3 regions of the Marvinbryantia sp. genome follow, and region 1 is predicted to be linked to each of the others. Evidence: predicted binding sites of a transcription regulator. Region 1 holds the regulator's gene; each other region holds the start of a gene.
The links. The regulator HrcA, encoded in region 1, represses chaperone genes, less so after heat shock. The targets are predictions, from matches to a motif close to TGTTAGCACTCNNNNNNNNNGAGTGCTAACA.
Positions count from the first base shown of each region.

Region 1 (6,857 bases):
GTGGCAAACAGCGTGCTGGATAGTGCGATGCTGTTTAATAAGCTGGCGGCGGGCACCTATAAGTACAAGCTTACGGCAGTGGACAATCAGGGGACAAGTGCCACGCTGATCTATCGTACCGTTACGGTGAAGGCTGCAAATACGAATACGAACACAAATACAAATACGGGCACGATCAAAGTGACAAATCCGGTTCCGGCAGCTAATATTACGCTTACACAGGGAAAATCTTATGCGATCGGCGGCAGAATTACTTCAACGTACAAGCTTACCAGTGTTACAGCTGCAATCATAAACAGCAGCAATAAGATCGTATACACACAGACGGTAATTCCAAATACCACATCCTATAATGTGGCGAACAGCAAGCTGGATGACGCGATGCTGTTCAACAGGCTGGCGGCAGGTACTTATAGGTACAAGCTGACAGCGACGGATGCTACAGGAAAGAGTGCCACACTGATCTATCGTACGGTTACCGTGAAGTCGGCGATCAATACAACTCCGGGTTCGACGGGGGGCAACGGCAATACTAACACCAATACCGGAGATTACTTAAATACGACCGGAGCGGTGACGATACCGGCAAACTTTACGCCGCGGACCGGCAGACCGGCAGCAACCAATAAGTACTATTATAATGCAACCTACAATATTTATTATAAGTATAACAGTCTTGCACCGACGGGCAAGCCGTATTACGGAAAAACTTATGTACTCGGTAACTGTACCTGGTATGCATGCGGGCGCGCAATGGAGATTGTGGCGAAGGCCGGCGGAAATATTGCGAAGGTACAGGCTATTTTCGGACTAGATCCGGTAGGTATTTACAATCAGAATGTTGCAAAGGGCGTATTTGAGTATGGCACTACTCCGAAAATTGGCGCGCTGGCAATCTTCAATTACGGGTCAACCGGAGATGCCCATATTGCGGTGGTAGAAAATATCATCAACGGTGTTCCGTATGTATCAGAGTCTGGTTATACAGAGTCTACCACAATGCCGAACACGGCAAAATCAAATGTCGTCTTCAAGTATCAGAGTATTTACAATTGGGCGGGCGGAAGAAGTCTGCGAGGATATATTTACTTAGTCTGAGGGATGACATAAAAAGCGAGATATAAGCAACAGAAAAAACTCTATGTGGCTGAGCAATCTTCCACATAGAGTTTTTATTATAGTGAACAGCAGGGAGGCTTTTGAACAGGATAGAAAATTATAAAAATAAGGACTTAAACTGTGCGCTTATATATGATAATATAGAAACGCAGAAGTCAACAGAGTGTATTGAAAGGAGGATTAGATATGAAAACAAATGAGATGATTTGTAAATGTAAACAGGTTTCTTATGCTGACGTGGAGAACGCATTGCATCAGATGAACCGGTTCGAGGATGCTCTTAAAGCGTTTGATGAGGTTCAGAAGGTGACACACTGCTCTACGGGCTGCGGAGGATGCCATGATAAAATTTTAGATGCGATTTCTGAAATTATTATGGCGTGATTTAGACCGTGCATAAGAGATAAAATGAAATGACAGAAGTACATGCTGTAAAATGAGGAGGAGATTATGAAAAATTCAACGGAAGCAATTCGCGATGCGAAACAATTGGGTGTGCCGAAAATGTTAATTCTGGGATTGCAGCATATGTTTGCGATGTTTGGCGCGACGATCCTGGTGCCGATTCTTGTGAACAGCTATTTCCAAAGTGCCTGTGGGGAGCCTTTGACCAGGGGACTGACCGTATCTGTGACCTTATTCTGCGCCGGATTCGGGACGCTGTTTTTCCATATATGCTCGAAGATGAAGGTCCCAGCATTTCTTGGGTCATCCTTTGCTTTTCTCGGAGGCTTTTCTACGGTGGCAAATTTAAGCAGCGGGATTTACGCGGGAATGGCAGCAAATGAAAAGGCTGCGTATGCCTGCGGCGGCGTTGTAGTGGCGGGTCTTCTGTATCTGGTACTTGCACTGATTATCCGTCTGGCAGGCGTGAAACGTGTGATGCGTTTCCTGCCGCCGGTCGTAACCGGACCGGTAATTATCTGCATTGGCTTAAGTCTGGCGTCTTCTGCGATCGGCAATGCATCGACCAACTGGTTTCTGGCATTAGTAGCGCTTGCGGTCATTATTATCTTTAACATCTGGGGAAAGGGAATGTTTAAGATTATTCCGATCCTGATGGGAGTGGTGATTTCCTACGTGGTAGCGGTGATTATGAATGCCTGCGGTATTACGAATCCGGACGGTTCTGCGATTATTGATTTTTCAGCGATTGCGTCCGCAAGCTTTGTGGGGCTTCCGCCGTTTCAGCTCTGTAAATTCGATCTGACGGCAATCCTCGTCATGGCGCCGATTGCGATTGCGACCATGATGGAGCACATTGGTGATATGTCTGCTATTTCGGCAACCGTCGGCGAGAACTTCCTTGCGGAGCCGGGGCTGCACCGCACGCTGATGGGGGACGGACTTGCGACAGCATTAGCAGGATTGATCGGAGGTCCTGCGAATACCACCTACGGTGAAAACACCGGAGTGCTGGAGCTCAGTCATGTCTACGATCCGCTGGTAATTCGCATCGCAGCCGTGTTTGCGATTATTATCAGCTTCATTCCGAAGGTATCTGCGATCATCAGTACCATGCCGGCTTCGATCATCGGCGGTGTCAGCTTCATGCTTTACGGTATGATTTCTGCGATCGGTGTCCGCAATGTGGTGGAAAATAAGGTGGATTTAACAAAATCGCGCAACCTGATTATTGTCGGCGTTATTTTTGTATGCGGGCTTGGATTTGGAAATGGTCTTACTTTCCAGATCGGTGCTGCATCAATTACGCTGACCGCACTTGCCATTGCAGCGATTGCAGGTATTGTGCTCAATATGATCCTTCCGGGCAACGACTATGAGTTCGGGGTGAATCCGCAGGGCGATATGAACCGCGGAGTCAGCATAAAGCCGGAAAAAAGCAGAAAATAAGAGAAAAATTCTAAATATCAGCCAGACACTTCGCGTCCGCGGGGTGTCTGGCTGATGGTCAGTTGATGTATGCGATGGACACTTTTGCCCGGACATTGCGGCGGGACCTTTTTTACGCAATCTTATCCACGACGAAATTGTGGATCATCTTGTAGGAATCATCTGTGTAGTGCAGCCCGTCCACAGTCTCAAAGCCAACGCTGTTCAGGTAGCTGTTGCAATCCAGATAGGTGTCAGGAAAAGCGCTCTGTATGGTGGCATTAAATAAGGAAATCATTTCGTTTGTAGTATTGAAGCCTTCGTTGTCTACCAGCGGATTTACGGACAGATAGTAAAAAGCGGTGCCGGGATATGTCTCTTTAAGCGATTGGTAAAGATCAATGTAGAGACTGATATTTGCGGGATCGTTCACGCCGAAATTAAAAATCACGGTCTGCCCCGAGGTACCGGCAAGAACGGCGTCGAGCTCCTGGACACCTTCAGCGGAAAACCATTCGTAACCTTCTCCTTCTTTTCCTATATAAGTGCAGTTGTCGTTTACTGCATCGCGCATCCCAATGGTGCGGGAGTCACCCACAAAGATGAAGGAATGTGCCTTCACAGTTTCCGCAGCCGGAGCGTCTGTTCCTGCCTCAGGCGTGCTGACCGCCACAGTCTCCCCGTCAGGGTCGAATATCTGCACAAGCCGCTGGCGCAGAGGGTTGGAATCGTCTGCCACGTATATCGTTGCAAGACCGGCGAGCGCGATCAGGGCAACAATAGCGAGAACGGCAAACAGAATCGTAAGAAAATTTCGTATCTTCATTGCGGATTCCTTTCATTATTCATTTTTCATAAGTGTATCTTAAAACGCAAAAAATGTCAAATATATCCAGTCGGGATGATTCGACAGAAAAGTTAATCAAAATTTTTTCAAAATAGCTATTGACAATCACAGGCAGCAGTGGTATCTTAAAACCGTAGATGTTAGCACTCGATTCAAAAGAGTGCTAACAAAACAGGAAGGAGGATGCAGGATGCAGTCAGATGATATGAAGCTGGACGACAGAAAATGGAAAATCTTTTACGCTATCATTCAGACATATCTGGAGACAGGCGAGCCGGTAGGCTCCAGGACGATCTCCAAGTACGCAGACCTGAACCTCAGTTCCGCTACAATTCGAAATGAAATGGCAGACCTGGAGGAGATGGGGCTGATCATTCAGCCGCACACCTCGGCGGGCAGAATTCCCTCAGACAAGGGCTACCGCTTATATGTGGATCATCTTATGGAGCAGAAGGAACAGGAAGTAAAAGAACAGCAGGAGCTGCTGATCCAGAAGCAGGATAAGATGGAGCTGATACTGAAGCAGGTGGTTCGGGTGCTGGCGAACAACACCAACTACGCGACCATGATCACCGCGCCGCGCTACCACACGACGAAGCTGAAGTTTATTCAGCTTTCAGCCATCAGTGAGGAACAGCTCCTGGCAGTGGTCGTCACGGAAGGAAACATTGTAAAAAACAAGATGCTTCACTTCCGGCACGGACTGGACAATGAGATGGTGCTGAAGCTGAACATCCTGCTGAACACAAGTCTCAATGGGCTTGCGCTGGAGGAGATCAATCTTGCGATGATCACCCGGATGAAGGAGCAGGCCGGCATCCACAGCGAGGTCGTCAGCCAGGTGCTTGATGCAGTCGCGGAAGCGATCCAGATGGAAGACGATATGGAGATCTATACAAGCGGCGCCACTAACATTTTCAAGTATCCGGAGCTGAGCGACAGCGAGCGGGCGAGCGAGCTGATCAGTGCCTTTGAAGATAAGAAGGAGCTGGCAAATCTGATCAACGAGTCGCTGGAGGAAGAAAACAGTACCGGCATTCAGGTGTATATCGGAAACGAAGCGCCCATACGGAAGATGCGCGACTGCAGTGTAGTCACGGCAACGTATGAACTGGGCGAGGGTGTTCAGGGAACGATCGGGATTATCGGACCGAAGCGGATGGATTATGAAAAGGTGGTCGATTCCTTAAAAACCTTAAAATCCCAGCTGGATACGATATTCGAGCGGGATTGACGATAGATCAGAATATACAGAAAGGCAGGCGGTTACAGTGGCAGAAGAAAACATGGAGAAAGACATGGACGAAGCGATAGAAAACGAAGCGCAGAAGGAGGAAAAACCGGAAACGGAAGAGACTTGCGCGCAGCAGGAAGCTTCGGAACCTGCAGAGGAGGCAGACAGAGAAACGTCACAGAAAGAAAGTAAGAAAGACAAAAAGGATACGCAGATCGAGGAGCTGCAGGATCGGGTGAAACGTCAGATGGCGGAATTTGAAAATTTCCGCAAACGTTCCGAGAAGGAAAAATCGAAAATGTTTGAGATGGGTGCGAAGAGCGTGATCGAACAGCTCCTGCCGATCGTAGACAATTTCGAGCGCGGACTGGCGGCAGTCCCGGAGGAAGCAAAGACGGACGCTTTTGTGGACGGGATGAACAAGGTTTACCGGCAGATGACGGAAATGCTTGATAAGCTCGGCGTCAAGCCGATCGAGGCAGTCGGATGTGAGTTTAACCCGGATTTCCACAATGCAGTGATGCATGTGGAGGAGGAAGAAACTGCGGAGAACACGATCACTGAGGAGTTTTTAAAAGGCTATACCTACAAAGACCAGGTTGTAAGACACAGCATGGTAAAAGTAGCAAACTAAACAAAATTAAATATTACAGGAGCAGGAGGAAATTATTATGAGCAAGATTATTGGTATTGACTTAGGTACAACAAACAGCTGCGTAGCAGTTATGGAAGGCGGTAAGCCAACCGTTATCACAAATACAGAGGGAGCAAGAACCACACCGTCCGTTGTGGCATTCTCCAAGACAGGCGAGCGTCTGGTAGGCGAGCCGGCAAAACGTCAGGCGGTTACCAACGCAGACAAGACGATCTCTTCTATTAAGAGACATATGGGAACTGATTACAAGGTAAGCATCGACGGCAAGAATTACACGCCGCAGGAGATTTCCGCAATGATCCTTCAGAAACTGAAGGCGGATGCAGAGAATTACCTTGGCGAGAAGGTAACAGAGGCGGTTATCACGGTTCCGGCATATTTCAACGACGCACAGCGTCAGGCAACAAAGGATGCGGGCAAGATTGCCGGTCTGGATGTAAAGCGTATCATCAACGAGCCGACGGCGGCAGCGCTTGCATACGGTCTTGACAACGAGAAAGAGCAGAAGATCATGGTATACGACCTTGGCGGCGGTACCTTCGATGTATCTATCATCGAGATCGGCGACGGCGTTATCGAGGTACTTGCAACAAACGGCGACAACCGTCTGGGCGGCGACGATTTTGACCAGAAGATCACTGACTACATGATCGCTGAATTTAAGAAGGCGGAGGGCGTTGACCTGTCCGTTGACAAGATGGCACTCCAGAGACTGAAAGAGGCTGCAGAGAAGGCAAAGAAGGAGCTGTCCTCCGCAACCACCACAAATATTAACCTGCCGTTCATCACGGCAACCGCAGAGGGACCGAAGCATTTTGATATGACGCTGTCCCGTGCAAAATTTGACGAGCTGACACATGACCTTGTGGAAAGAACGACCATTCCGGTGCAGAACGCACTGAAGGATGCCGGTATCACGGCTTCCGAGCTTGGCAAGGTGCTGCTGGTAGGTGGTTCCACACGTATTCCGGCTGTACAGGATAAGGTAAAAGCGCTTACGGGACATGAGGCGAGCAAGACGCTGAACCCGGATGAGTGTGTGGCGATCGGCGCGGCTATCCAGGGCGGTAAGCTGGCAGGCGACGCCGGTGCAGGCGATATCCTGCTGCTGGATGTTACTCCGCTTTCCCTCTCCATTGAGACCATGGGCGGCGTGGCAACCAGACTGA
Region 1 is NZ_JBKXTT010000005.1:18,137-24,993, forward strand. Features, by position in the region: gene ACLU9Q_RS06830 (CHAP domain-containing protein) at 1-1,098, shown strand, start outside; gene ACLU9Q_RS06835 ((2Fe-2S)-binding protein) at 1,306-1,503, shown strand; gene ACLU9Q_RS06840 (uracil-xanthine permease family protein) at 1,570-2,973, shown strand; gene ACLU9Q_RS06845 (SGNH/GDSL hydrolase family protein) at 3,086-3,778, opposite strand; gene hrcA (heat-inducible transcriptional repressor HrcA) at 3,990-5,033, shown strand; gene grpE (nucleotide exchange factor GrpE) at 5,086-5,667, shown strand; gene dnaK (molecular chaperone DnaK) at 5,705-6,857, shown strand, end outside.

Region 2 (6,857 bases), on a different contig from region 1:
ATCGGCAGCTATTAAAATCGCATAGGGACTGTATAGATCCGCAAGGTTCACGCTTCCGGCTCCGTCCCCTTCAGCCGCCTGCTGTACTCTGGGACTCACAAACCGCACCGCCGCAAGACAGACCAAAGCCGCCAAAATTACCCCGACGGCGGATGTCAGCATTGTACAGATCCGTGCAAGTCTCCTTTTCTTAAACTGTTTTTTATTCCATTGCGCTTCCTGCCGCATTCTGTTTCTTTGTGCTTCCTGCTGCATTCTGTTCCTTTGCGCTTCCTGCCGCATTCTGTTCCTTTGTGCTTCCTGCCGCATCTTGTTTCTTTGTGCTTCCTGCCGCATTCTGTTTCTTTGTGCTTCCTGCCGCATCTTGTTTTTTTGTGCTTCCTGCCGCATTTTGTTCCTTTGTGTCTCCCGACGCGCTTCATAAGCTTTTTCCTGCTGTCCGGCTGCAGCCCCTGGCTGCTCCGTACCGTATCGCCGGTTCGTTTCCATCCTTCCCCGCCGTTTTCTATTATCGTAATACACGGCATATCTCCCTCTTTCCTTATAAGCTGCAAAAAAGACTCCTGTCAGTAATTATCTTACCAGACAGAAGTCTTTCATCCTTTAATATGCAGTTGTTTATTTCCTAAGAAAAGGTTAAGACTGCGGCAGCGTGACGGTAAAGGTCGTCAGTTCGTTTTCGCTTTCCGCCATAATAGTGCCGCCATGCAGCTCGACAATATCTTTTGCGATGGCAAGTCCCAGCCCGGCGCCGCCGGTGTTTGTGGCGCGGGCGCTGTCGAGGCGGAAGAATTTTTCAAAGATCGTCTCCAGCTTCTGCTTCGGGATCGTCCTTCCGTGGTTGCGGAAAAGTATCACGATTTCCTCCTCCCTCTCCTGCACTTCAATCTCGATCACCGTGTCCGGGTAGCTGTACGCCACCGCATTTTTCAGTATATTGTTGAACACGCGCGCCAGCTTCAGCGGATCACAGTAGATCATAATGCCCTCCTTCGCCTGCACCTGTGCGGTGTTTCCATGCCCCTGCAGGATCGGATAAAACTCATCCGCCATCTGGATGAGCATATAAGACAGGTCGATGCGCTCCTTTTCCAGCGCGATCTGCTGCAGGTTGTAGCGCGTGATCTCGAAAAATTCGTTGATAAGCCGCTCCAGACGGAGCGCTTTTTCCAGTGAAATGTGCACATACTTCGCCTTCTGCGCTGCCGGCATATCCGGCGCTTCCTCAAGGAGGCTCAAATATCCGATAACAGATGTAAGCGGCGTCTTCAGGTCGTGCGCCAGATAAACGATCAAATCATTTTTGCGGCTGACTTCTTCTTTCAGCGTCTGCTCGCGCCGCTGCATGTCGGTCTTGATTGCAGTCATCTGCATAGCGATCTCCTCATAGCCAGCAGGAAATATCTCCTCCACATCCCGGTCCCCCGCCATATAGCGACGGATCATGTTACTTGTCTCCGTAATGGATTCCCGCACTTTTTTCGCTGACTGGTAGCGCGCCGTCAGATGAACGGCGACGATGCAGATGAGGACCACCAGGATCAGCGCCTGCAGAAGAAGAACCTTGACACTGCCCCAGTCTGGCTGGTAGATATAAAAATCATCCTTCGTCATATAGGGGGTCGTATAATTCGCGGTAAACCAATCTATAAACATACCGTTAAAAAATACATCCACCATATTGTAGAGCCACAGGCAACCCACTACCGCCGCAATCGCGATCAATATTATTTTTGGCGTCCGTATCTTTTTATCCTTCAATTTTATAACCGCACCCCCAGACTGTTTTTATGTACTTCGGATTTTCAAAGGAATCTCCCATCTTTTCCCGCAGGTGACGGATATGGACCGTGATCGTGTTGCTGCTTTTCGTGAAGTATTCCTCCTTCCAGATCTGGCGGAACAGCTCCTCCGAGCTTACAACCTTTCCCCGGTTCTGACAGAGGATCTGCAAAATGGAAAACTCGGTCGGCGTCAGCTCCAGCGGCTTCTCATTCAGCCTGCACTCATGCGTCGTCACATTCAGCACCAGTCCGCCGTACTCAAACACGTCTGCCTCCGGCTGCGCGCCCACATTGTAGCGCTTATAGCGACGGAGCTGCGCCTTCACGCGCGCGACAAGCTCCAGCGGCAGAAACGGCTTTGTGATATAATCGTCCGCGCCGAGCGTCAGACCAGTGATCTTATCGACCTCTTCGCCCTTCGCCGTCAGCATGATGACAGGATAATTGTATTTTTCGCGAATTTTCCGGCAGAGCGAGAAACCGTCCATATCCGGAAGCATCACGTCCAGGATCGCCAGATCGAGCTTCTCCTTCTCAATACATTGCAGCGCATCCGCCGCACAATAGTATTTGTACACATGGAAATTTTCATTCCCAAGATATAATCCCACCAGATCCGCAATTTCCCGCTCGTCGTCCACGATCAAAATGTTCTCACTCATAGCTGTCCTCTCTGTTTTCACGGGAAGTACAAAATGACTCCCCTGTTTGATTTCTATTTGTTATTACTAAAATACAGGCTCAATATCCTCCTAAAAAATTACTCCGCTTCTCTCTAAATAAAATCTAAGTGAAATAACATTTCCAGTATAACATCCTCCGGCAAGGTTGTAAACCTACGGGAGCTGCCACAAGCAGCTCCCTTCGGATGCATGGCAACGCAAACAGGCGCAGAGCTTTTTCGTCTCTGCGCCTGCTGTATGAACTTTTTTTGTTTTATCGCCATTCTTCCAGGCTCTTAGCCCTCGATCGTGATGTATTTGCTATTCTCCACTGCCGGTTTTTCTTCCTGCTTCGGAACAAAGAGCTTCAGGGTGCCATCCTCAAATTTCGCCTTGATTTCCTCCTGCTTTACTTCCTCGCCTACGTAGAAGCTTCTGCTGCAGGTGCCGAAATGACGCTCTCTGCGGATGTATCTGCCGTTGCTGTCCTTTTCATCATTGCTGGTATTGGCGCTTGCCTGAATGGTAAGGTAGCCGTCCTTCAGCTCTGCCTTTACATCTTCTTTCTTCACACCCGGAATGTTCATCGTGATCTCATAGCCGTGCTCCAGCTCTTTGATATCAGTCTGCATCATGCTTGCTTTTACCACCTCATGCGGTCTCACTGCCTCAAACGGATATCCAAAAAAGTCATCAAACATATCTCTTCCAAAAATACTCGGCATCATCATAAGTCATCTCTCCTTTTCACAAAATATTGTGTCCATTTTTCTATTTTTAAAACATCTGGAAAGGATTCTTGTTTTATTCCGTCCTCTCTATCTGTTCTATATGTAATATAGCACACATTTTAGCACTCGTCAAGTGAGAGTGCTAATAATTTTGTGAAAATTTTGTGAACAAAAAGCTCTTCCGGTTTCCCAGAGGAGCTTTCCAAACCAATTCTTTATTTTCCAACCGCTTCCTTCACCGCGCAGGCAATGGAAGTGTCTACTCTGTGATACGGGATCAGCATGGACTGCAGTGCGTGGTAAATGTCGGATTTGCCCGGCCAGACAGTTCCGAGAAGCTGGTTGTGCTCATCGAGCTGATGGAACCAGGAGCCGTTTACATGATCCAGCACAGTCTCATCAAGATACTGCATAAATTCTGCATAGTTGTCCGCATATTGCTGCTTTCCGGTAACACGGTACAAAACAGCGGAGGTGTTGATCGCTTCCGCCAGCGTCCAGTGCATTCTGTCGTGTACGCATGGCTTGCCGTTCCAGTCTGTCGTGTAAACGATGCCCGGCGCGCCGTCCACATTCCATGCATCCGCGATCGCGCGGTTGAAAAGATTTTCTGCTGCTTCCACATACGGCTGTGCCTTTTCCTTCTCATTTTTATAGGTAGACAGCGCCCAGTGCGTGATCAGACGCGCCCACTCAATGCCGTGTCCTGGCGTTGCGCCGTACGGCTTAAACGGATCATCCGGCTTTTCCTTATTTTTTTCCAGATCCAGATCCCAGTCCTTCGTGAAGTGCTCCGGGATTCTCCATTCGTTGTCCTTCGCCCATGTAATTACATGCTCGACGATGCGTCTCGCACGCTCGCGGTAATTTTCTCTGCCAGTCGCATCAGCAACCGCAAGGAATGCCTCCACCGTGTGCATATTTGCGTTTACACCGCGGTAATCATCCAGCACCGTAAATTCTGTGTTCCAGGTATCGCAGGAAAGCCCTTCCGCCTCGTTCCAGAAACGCTTATCGTATAATTCCAGCGCTTCCTCCAAAAGCTTTTCTGCACCCGGTCTGTTTGCCAGCATGGAGGAGGTCGCCGCCAGGATTACAAATGCGTGCGCATAGCACTGCTTGTCCGGCAAAATTCCGCCCTCCGGCGTGCGACCCGGATACCAGCCGCCGTTTTCCGTATCCTTCAGCTCTCCGTTTAAGCCCTTCAGCGCAGCGTCAACAAGCTTCTCGCTTCCCTCATGTCCGAGCAGGCAGCCGATGCTGTATACATGCGCCATACGACAGGTGATCCATGTCTCGCGGTTGCGGTCCGTCCACGGCGTGCCGTCGTCTCCCAGATACCAGGAGCTTCCCTCCGGCGACGGGAATCTGTGCCCGAAGCGGAGCAGATCGTCTGCAAGCTCCTGTAAAAATGCCTTGTTTTCCTCTGTGTCGATCTGATACTTTTTGATCATGTCCTCCATCCCTTTCTGACTGCTCTTTTGCAGTCCGCTTTTCCTCGTTTAATGGTATATTTAATTTACTATTATTATAGCAAGTATAGAAGAGATGTCAAGACTGCTTTTACAAAATATAACTGCTCAGCTCTCCCTTAAACATCTGATTCACCACGTTGCACGCCGCCCCGATAAGCTGCGCCTCTTTCCCGAAATAAGCCTTTTTCACCGGCAGGGGACTCTGGTCGTGCACCACCTTCCGCTCATTTACCAGTTCCTCCAGCCTGCGGACATGACGCTCATCCCAGTCGATGCAGTCATGTCCGAGCACGATCATTTCCGGGTGCAGGATATTCACGCTGGTGACAAGGACGGCGCTGACGTCCTGAAGCATTTCCTCAAAGACCGCCTCTGTTCCTGTGGTCGGCGGCATACGGCAGAAGTCAGCGAAAGAGGCGGTTTCCGGCGTTCCTGAAGGATCGTCCGCGCCTGCTCCCTCCCCGGCTGCCGCCCGCAGTTTCTTTAAAACAATATGTGTATTTGCGTACAGCTCCAGGCATCCCCGGTTGCCGCAGACACACAGAGGCCCTCTGCGATCAATACTGATGTGACCGATCTCCGGCGCGATTCCACGATGGCTGTGGTAAAGCTCGCCGCCGCTGACGATTCCGGAGCCGATACCGTTTGAGATACCGAGAAACAGAAAATCCTGCACATTTCTTCCAATACCGAACAGCCGCTCCGCAAGCGCCGCGCTGTTGTTATCGTGATCAAAAAAAACAGGATACGCATATCTTTCCTTCAGCACCTCTAAAATCGGTACATTGCGGATGCCGTAAAACCGCGGCGGATTCAGGATCACGCCCTTCCAGATATCCACCGGACCGATCGCCGCCACGCCGATACCAAGAATATATTTCTCCTTTTCGAGCAGCCGGTCGATCACCGCAAAGCAGTGTTCATATAGCTGCTCCTTTGTCAGCGAATCAAACTGAATACTCTCCGTTGCCAGCGTCTTCATGGAGATGGTGCACAGCACGGCCTCTATGCGGTCGCGGAAAATCAAAAGCCCGATCACCTTCGGCGCTTTCGGCGAAATCTCCAGCAGGATCGGATTTCTGCCGCATACTTCCGTCTGCTCTTCCTCGCACTCTGCGACCAGATTCTGCTGCATAAACTCCGAAATAATATTCGTCACGGTCATCTTCGTCAGCCCGGTGGCTTTCGAAAGCTCGATGCGCGTCCGGCAGACCTTTGTCGCGATCAGCTTCAGCAGAAGTCCCCGGTTAAACTGCTTCGAGGTAATGTTATTTTTTCCTGTCATACGGGACATCCGTCCGCCTCCTTCCGATACTGCAGATAATCAGGAAATCACTCCACCGCCAGTGACGCCGTCTTTGGGCTGCGCAGGGCAGCACCGACACCAGGCCATCACAGCGTTCGGACAGCCCGGATTACAATACCCGCCGCAGCGTCTCCATATCCGCATCTGTCGTGGACCAGCTCGTTACAAAACGGACAACAGTGTGCGTGTCGTCGAGATTTTCCCAAAAGCTGAATTTTATCTCCTTCTTCAGCTCCTCCATTCGTTTATTTTCCAGAATGATAAACTGCTGGTTTGTGGGAGAGGCCAGATAAATATCAAGATTCTTGCTGCGGAAAATCTCTTTCAGCTCCTCCGCCTTCCCGATCGCATAGCGTCCGATCTCAAAATACAGATTGTCGGTAAACAGCGCGTCAAACTGCACGCCAAGCAGGCGTCCCTTCGCAAGCAGCGCGCCCCGCTTTTTCACAGACGTCAGAAAATGCTTCGGCTTGTTTCCCTTCGTAAAAACCACCGCTTCGCCGCAGAGCGCGCCCACCTTGGTGCCTCCAATGTAAAAGACATCGCAAAGCTCTGCCAGTTCCGGCAGAGTGACGTCCGTCTCATGACTCATCAGCCCGTAGCCAAGGCGCGCGCCATCCACAAAAAGCGGCATCTGATATTTATGACACACCTCTGCGATATCCTGCAGTTCCTTCTTAGAATAAAGCGTGCCATACTCCGTGGGGTGCGAAATATAAACCATGCCCGGAAATACCATATGCTCAAAATTTTCATCAGCATAATACATTTCCATATACTTTTGCAGCGTTTCCGCCTGAATCTTTCCCTCTTTCTGCGAAATTTCCAGCACCTTGTGCCCGGTATACTCGATCGCGCCCGCCTCATGCACGCTCACGTGACCGGTTTTCGCTGCAACC
Region 2 is NZ_JBKXTT010000013.1:106,774-113,630, reverse strand. Features, by position in the region: gene ACLU9Q_RS14775 (D-alanyl-D-alanine carboxypeptidase) at 1-522, opposite strand, end outside; gene ACLU9Q_RS14770 (sensor histidine kinase) at 637-1,761, opposite strand; gene vanR (VanR-ABDEGLN family response regulator transcription factor) at 1,751-2,446, opposite strand; gene ACLU9Q_RS14760 (Hsp20/alpha crystallin family protein) at 2,743-3,177, opposite strand; gene ACLU9Q_RS14755 (AGE family epimerase/isomerase) at 3,393-4,631, opposite strand; gene ACLU9Q_RS14750 (ROK family transcriptional regulator) at 4,741-5,946, opposite strand; gene ACLU9Q_RS14745 (threonine aldolase family protein) at 6,068-6,857, opposite strand, start outside.
Region 2: a site for HrcA is predicted at 3,295-3,325, ahead of ACLU9Q_RS14760 (Hsp20/alpha crystallin family protein). Genes of this name have one in related genera too.

Region 3 (6,857 bases), on a different contig from region 1:
ATCCAGTATATATAATCTTCGTCTGAAAAAATCTGTTCTAAGCCATCGTCTGAGTCATTACAGATGGTTTCACAATAATAACCGTCGTTTGCCGATATATAGAGAGAATATCCTTCACCTAAAGGCGTTTGTATTTTTTCAAGCGTAAATGTTTTATCCGGTATTAAGTCAATCTCGCTGGCTCCGGATAGATCCTGGGCATATACTTTAATCGGATACTCATCCATTATCCCGTAATGCCCATTCGCAAAAAATCCTGTTATTCCAATGATAAGCAATAAAAAAACAGCACTGCAATAACGCAATTTTAATGCCTTCTTCCTTTGCTTGGCAATTTGGTGTGCATTTTCAATAATCTGGACTTTTTTCTTTTCACTTAGCATGATTTCAGTTTTCAATTCATTCATTGTCATTCTCCTATTTTTAATTTTAATTGCTCACGAGCCCGCTGTAGCCGTTTTTTTACCGCAGCATCAGATATTTTTAATATGTTTGAAATTTCCTTTACCGAATAACCTTCTATGGAATGTAAAATGATAACGGATTTATATTTTGTGGGTAATAAGGAAATCTCCCTCAAAATTTCCTGTTCACCTAAAGTGGTTTCAGATATATCCGTTTCACTAATAGGGGAAGAAGGATGACGTTTCCAGTATCGGATTTGGTTTTTGCATATATTGATGCAGACGCGCATTAACCACGCTTTTGCATGCTCTTCATCTTTCAACTTTGGTTTTTTTAATAAATATCTCACATAGGTTTCCTGAACGGCATCTTCAGCGTCATGGGTATTTGATAGCATGAATAGCGCCATTCGATAAAGAAGATCCATATGCTCAGTAAATAATGTTTCTGCTCTCATCATCTTTACCTCTTTATATAGAACACACCATAGAGCTTAATGCGGTGACATTATTATTTTATAAAATTTCAAATAGCTGAACTATAAATTGAAATGCCGTCTTGTTTATTATTATCGATAAAGGAATATGTGTCCATATGAAAATGTGGAAAGGGGCTGGAGAAGGTGGCAGTTGATTAGCCAGATACTCAGAAAAATGGGAAATGAATAAATACAACATAAAGACCGTTGGTGGGTACGGATATAGTTTTGAAACGTGAAAAAACCGGCAGTTGCAACTATGAAGTAACTGCCAGTTTTTTTTCAATAAAAATAACCAGGTATATCAAACTGACCTGGTTATCTTAATTTTGTTATTGTATCTGGTCTGTCTTGATCTCCCCGCGTTCTTTTTCTATCTGCTCCAGATGCTGGATCAGTACATATTCAATGTAATTCGTCATAGAGCGGTGTTCATCTGTAGCAAGAATCCCGATTTTGTCAAACACTTCGTCCGACAGACGCAGAGTAAATACACGCTTGTTGGTTGCCATTTCCCTTGCCCTCCGTTCCGGGTATGAATTTATGGTATACCAATATGCGGTAAATTTATACGTTCACTAGACAGCTAAGTGATAGCACTTTACATCAAAAAGTGAAAAAGTAGACACAGATGGCAGTCTTTATTCTTCCATTTTAATTTCTCCATGCTCTTTTTCCACATCTTCTAAATGTTTGATCAGTATGTATTCAATATAGTTGGTTAAGGAGCGGTGTTCGCTGGTAGCCAGAATGCCGATTTTATCGAATACTTCATCTGACAAACGTAAAGTAAATACTCTTTTATTGGTTGCCATATTCCCTGTCCTCCAATTTTAGTATAGGTAAATGGTAATCGAAATTGGATGTGAAATATACAGTCACTTGATAGGTAAGTGATAGCACTTTATATTGTAAGAGTAGTGAAAACAAAAGAAAGAGTGATAAGAGTGAAGAAAGTGATAAGGTGTGGAGTATGAAAAGGTTGTGCCAATGGATAAAGGCAAAATGGAGGAAATTCTGGAGGGATGATGAGTATGATCCTTATGTGAAGCATTTGAGCCAGTCGGATAAAAGGGAACTGTGGTATGGAGCTTTTATGGTCTGCATGTCCGTGGTCGCCCTTTGCAGTTTTTCGATTGCGTTCAGTAACATCCGGGTGAGCCGCCAGAACAGCGAAGATATGGAAGAACTTATGGAAATGGTAGCCACATATATGGGTTCTGCCACGAAGGATGAATATGAGGAGATTGCAAAGACCATACGGCATGATCTGGTGTTTTCTGAATATGGGCAGGAAATAGAGAACTATATCCGTTATATTCCCAATACGGCAGACATCTGCCGGACATGCGGAGAAGGGTTCCCGTCACAGGTGTACCTTGTGTGTACCAATACGGGAGAACTGTATGACCTAGATTTATTTGAAAAAGGGGCGAATCCGGACGCTGGCGAATATGGTTACATGAGCATGAGCTTTGGATATGATGAGGTAAGCCAGACAAGTCTGCATATCACAAAAACTCCGGAGAATAAGGAAGGAACTGTGACAGTGCAGAGGGGACGAGGGATTGTCAGCGTCCAGAGAATGAAATCGTTATTTTGTGATGACTGTATCCGGGAGATGTTAGAAACAGTTGAAAACCAGCTGGTAGAAGAATTCGTGATCTTTGACGCAGAAGGACAGAAGTTTTACGCTGTGGATGACGGAAGTGTGCAGATCGGGGATTATGAACTGCAGGTGGAGTATGACGAGGGAGATTATGAAATAGAAGTGCGGTATGCGAAATAGGTGGGAAAAAGCATGGATATAAAAGCAGATAGTTTTTGGGTTAATTACATACGTGTGAATAACAGTTCACAGAAAATTCACAAAAATTATTAGCACTCACTCTTGACGAGCGCTAATAAAAGTGTTATAACACAGATAGAACAAAGGAGAAGGAAAGAAAGGAACCAGAAAAGGGTTCCGGTTTCTTCCCAATCATCCCCAGTTCCAATTAACAAGATGTTTTTAATTAGGAAAAGGAGCGATGACTTATGATGACACCTAGTATTTTTGGAGAGAACTTATTTGACGATTTCTTTGATGACTTTTTTGATTTCCCGTCCTTTGACGATAAGGCGATGCGTAAAGCGGAGCGGAAACTGTATGGACGCCATGCGGCGAATATGATGAAGACCGATGTGCAGGAACATGACGACCACTATGAGGTGGACATTGATCTGCCAGGCTTTAAGAAAGACGAACTTTCCCTGGAGCTGAAAGATGGCTATCTGGTAATCAGCGCGGCGAAGGGGCTTGACAAGGACGAGAAGGAAAAGAAAACAGGCAGATTTGTCCGCCGGGAGCGTTATGCAGGCAGCATGAGCCGGTCTTTCTATGTCGGGGAGGATGTAAAGCAGGAAGATATTCATGCGAAATATGAAAGCGGGGTATTGAAACTGAGCATTCCGAAGGCAGAAACAAGGAAGCCGGAGGTTGAAGAAAAGAAATATATTGCCATCGAGGGATAACGGCACCTCTTAATATAAATTAAAACCAGGCAGCCCGGAGTTCGGCGCGGTGTGTGTGAAACCGTCCGGCTCCGGGCTTTTTTTTGTTTGTGGTAGGAAAAAAGCCTGACCTGTGGTAGAATAATGGCAAACAGAGGAGGCAACAGAGAATGGATAACAATTTAGAGCGATTTTTAATCGCACAGCAGACTTATTATCAAACTGCCTTGCAGGAGATAAAATCCGGGAAGAAGCGCAGCCATTGGATGTGGTTTATTTTTCCGCAGATAGCGGGGCTTGGCTACAGTGAGACTGCCCGGTATTATGCTATTAAGAATATGGAAGAAGCGAAAGCATATATGGAAGATTACACGCTTGGAACGAATCTGATTGAAATATCTCAGGCACTTCTGGAGATAAAATCCAATGATGCGGACGAAGTGATGGGCCGGCCGGATAACTTGAAACTGAAATCTTCCATGACCTTATTTGCTCTGGCAAAACCGGAATGTGAAGTATTCCAGAAGGTATTGGACAAGTTCTTCCATGGGGAACGGGATCAGAGAACTGTGGAGATTTTGAGAGGATAATTTTTGAAACTAATAAATGTGTATGGTTTCCAGATACAAATAGGGAGGAACTGAAATGAGATTTGGTTATGGCGGATTTGACATGGGTTTCGGTGCATTTGAAATCATGTTTACTATAGTATTTGTAATCGTCATTGGAACCTTTATTGTAACGGCTGTGAAAGGAATCAGTACGTGGAATAAAAATAATCAGTCTCCGCATTTGTCTGTATCGGCAGTGATTGTATCCAAACGAACAGAGGTTACGCACCACAGTCATGCAAATGCTGGTGATGCGACGGGAGTGCATGGATATAGTACATCTTCTTCTACGTGGTACTATGTGACATTTCAGGTTGAAAGTGGAGACCGGATGGAGTTTTCTGTTAACAGCTCAGAGTATGGTATGTTAGCGGAGGGAGATTGTGGAAAGCTGTCCTTGCAGGGGACAAGGTATTTATCTTTTGAACGTAATGAAGGATGTGATTTTAGCAAAATTCGATGAGGAAGATGTTATTTAGATCTTATTTGTGTCAAAGAAACATTCAATTTCTATAAAAAATGAGTATCTGCATATGGTAATACGTTGCCCCGACTATTGTGAAGTCTGGTGATATGGAAATCACTTTTTAGATTCACATTTGTGCATACTGAATTATAATTTCTACGAGAATATTCGTAAAGGCTGCTGCGTACCGCAGATGCGGCAAGGCCTTGACGAATATTCTCATAGAAACGAACACGTAATCAAGCACAAAAAGGCGATTTCCGAGTACTGGAACTCTGATTTCCAAATTTCCAGATTCGAGATTTCGAGCCGCAAGAATATTCATCTCGGTCGCATATTCAGGATATTCGGAAAAATACCAGTCTTCAACAGGATGTCCTTATCTTATTTATTGGTGTTCTTCCAGCCAGCGGACTGCACAGTGCGCCAAACAAGCGGAGCCGATTGGACAAACATCCTCATTGAACCGAACTTTCGGATTGTGTGCAGGAGCATCTCCCCGTTCATCCATATATCCTGCCGAAAGATACATGTATACGCTGGGGACTCTCTCTGCAATATTCGCAAAGTCCTCAGAAGCACTGGCTGATGTGTCAGGAACAGGAGTCAGACCAGGGATTGGCAGTTCTTTCATATAGTCCACTATTTCGTTCGTCATATCAGGATCACATACTAACGGCGGCACCTCAGAAATCATCTCAATCTCTGCCGATCCTCCAAATACCTCCGCAGTCTTGTGAACAACCTCCTTCAGCCGCCGAAGCAGTTTCTCGCGGCTGGCACTGTCATTGGTGCGCAAGGTTCCTTGGAGGACGGCAGTATCCGGGATGATGTTGGGTGCTGAACCTGCGGAAAAATTGCCGATGGTTAGCACACAGGATTTGCTGGGATCTGCTTCCCGCGCAATCAACGATTCAAAGGCAAGGTACATATGAACACCGATATTGATTGGATCGATGGAACTGTGCGGATATGCGCCGTGAGCACCCCGTCCATGGATTGTGATTCGGAAACCATCCACAGAGTACATCATGGTTCCGCCGCTGTTGTACATGAATAAGCCCACAGGCATCCTGCCAGAACCGACATGATAGGCTAGAGCTGCATCCACACCCTCCAGTATCCCATGCGCCAGCATATCTTTCGCACCCTCAAAGGTTTCTTCCGCAGGCTGGAACATAAACCGGACCCTGCCAGCCAGCATGGATTCATTTTCTTTCAGCATCTTTGCCGCTGTCAGCAGCATGGCTGCATGGAAATCATGGCCGCAGGTATGAGCCTCTGTGCCGGTTGGACAGGAAAAGGGTTCGCCGCTTTCCTCCGGCATAGGCAGTGCATCCATATCCGCTCGGAGCAGGATTGTTCTGCCCCCTTCCTTGCCCAACTCCGCAGTCACTCCATGCCCGCAGGGATGTGGAGCCAATCCATGTCCTCTCAACTGATCCATAATATAGGCTTGTCCTTTTGGCATATGAAGGCCCACTTCTGCGTTGCGGTGCAGCCAACGGCGGTGAGAGATAGTTTCTTCACGCAGTGCCAGCGCCCGTTTATAAAAATCCATAATCATACCTCCTTAATTTGCTGCGAAAAATTAATAAACATATATTGAGAAAATTATAGCAATCGGCGTTGATAACGTCAACAATGTTTATAGTTTGCCCACTATTTACAAAAAAGACGCATCTGGGCATCACAAAAGTTTTAGCAAGCCGCATGGGTAGACGTAACAAAAGCCGGTGTTACATGGAATGGGGATGCTTCAGAATGGTGTGTTGAGCCATATAACACAGTAGTATAGCATACAGACCTTGGGGAAAGTCTATAAACACTACTGTTTTATAATACGGGGGATGTTTTATTTCTGGCGGAGCGAAATTATGTTGCGTGTATGGGCTGTTCTACAAGAGATAAAGCCCGGGCAGAAGAGAGAGTTGCTATATGGGAAGTTTTTCCTGTGATAAGTATATTTTTTTTATGCTGGCTAATACTATATCACAAAAATGAATGATAAGGAAGGTCAGTATATGAGCAATAACATGGATTTAGGTTATGAGATGTTTTGTTATCAGTGTGAACAGACAGCGAATGGAAAGGGCTGTACAAAGTTAGGCGTTTGTGGAAAAACACCGGAAATTGCCAATCTGCAGGATTTATTGATTTTTCAGATCAAAGGGATCAGCTGTTTTGGAAAATCACTGGCGGCAGCTGGACAGGAGATTGAAAAAAGCGTGATAAGTTTTATTGAAAACATTCTTTTCACCACGCTTACAAATGTCAATTTTGATGCTAAGGAACATGTGAAATTGCTGAGAAAATCACAGGAAATCAAAGAAAATTTAAGGGAAAGGGCAGGGGAGATTAAAAATCATACTGCCCATGCTTCTTATGATCTTCCGGAAACAAA
Region 3 is NZ_JBKXTT010000008.1:81,550-88,406, forward strand. Features, by position in the region: gene ACLU9Q_RS11010 (hypothetical protein) at 1-407, opposite strand, end outside; gene ACLU9Q_RS11015 (RNA polymerase sigma factor) at 410-865, opposite strand; gene ACLU9Q_RS11020 (hypothetical protein) at 1,216-1,395, opposite strand; gene ACLU9Q_RS11025 (hypothetical protein) at 1,525-1,698, opposite strand; gene ACLU9Q_RS11030 (hypothetical protein) at 1,857-2,672, shown strand; gene ACLU9Q_RS11035 (Hsp20/alpha crystallin family protein) at 2,921-3,397, shown strand; gene ACLU9Q_RS11040 (DUF1810 domain-containing protein) at 3,547-3,966, shown strand; gene ACLU9Q_RS11045 (DUF2500 domain-containing protein) at 4,022-4,450, shown strand; gene ACLU9Q_RS11050 (M20 family metallopeptidase) at 4,842-6,014, opposite strand; gene hcp (hydroxylamine reductase) at 6,478-6,857, shown strand, end outside.
Region 3: a site for HrcA is predicted at 2,760-2,790, ahead of ACLU9Q_RS11035 (Hsp20/alpha crystallin family protein). Genes of this name have one in related genera too.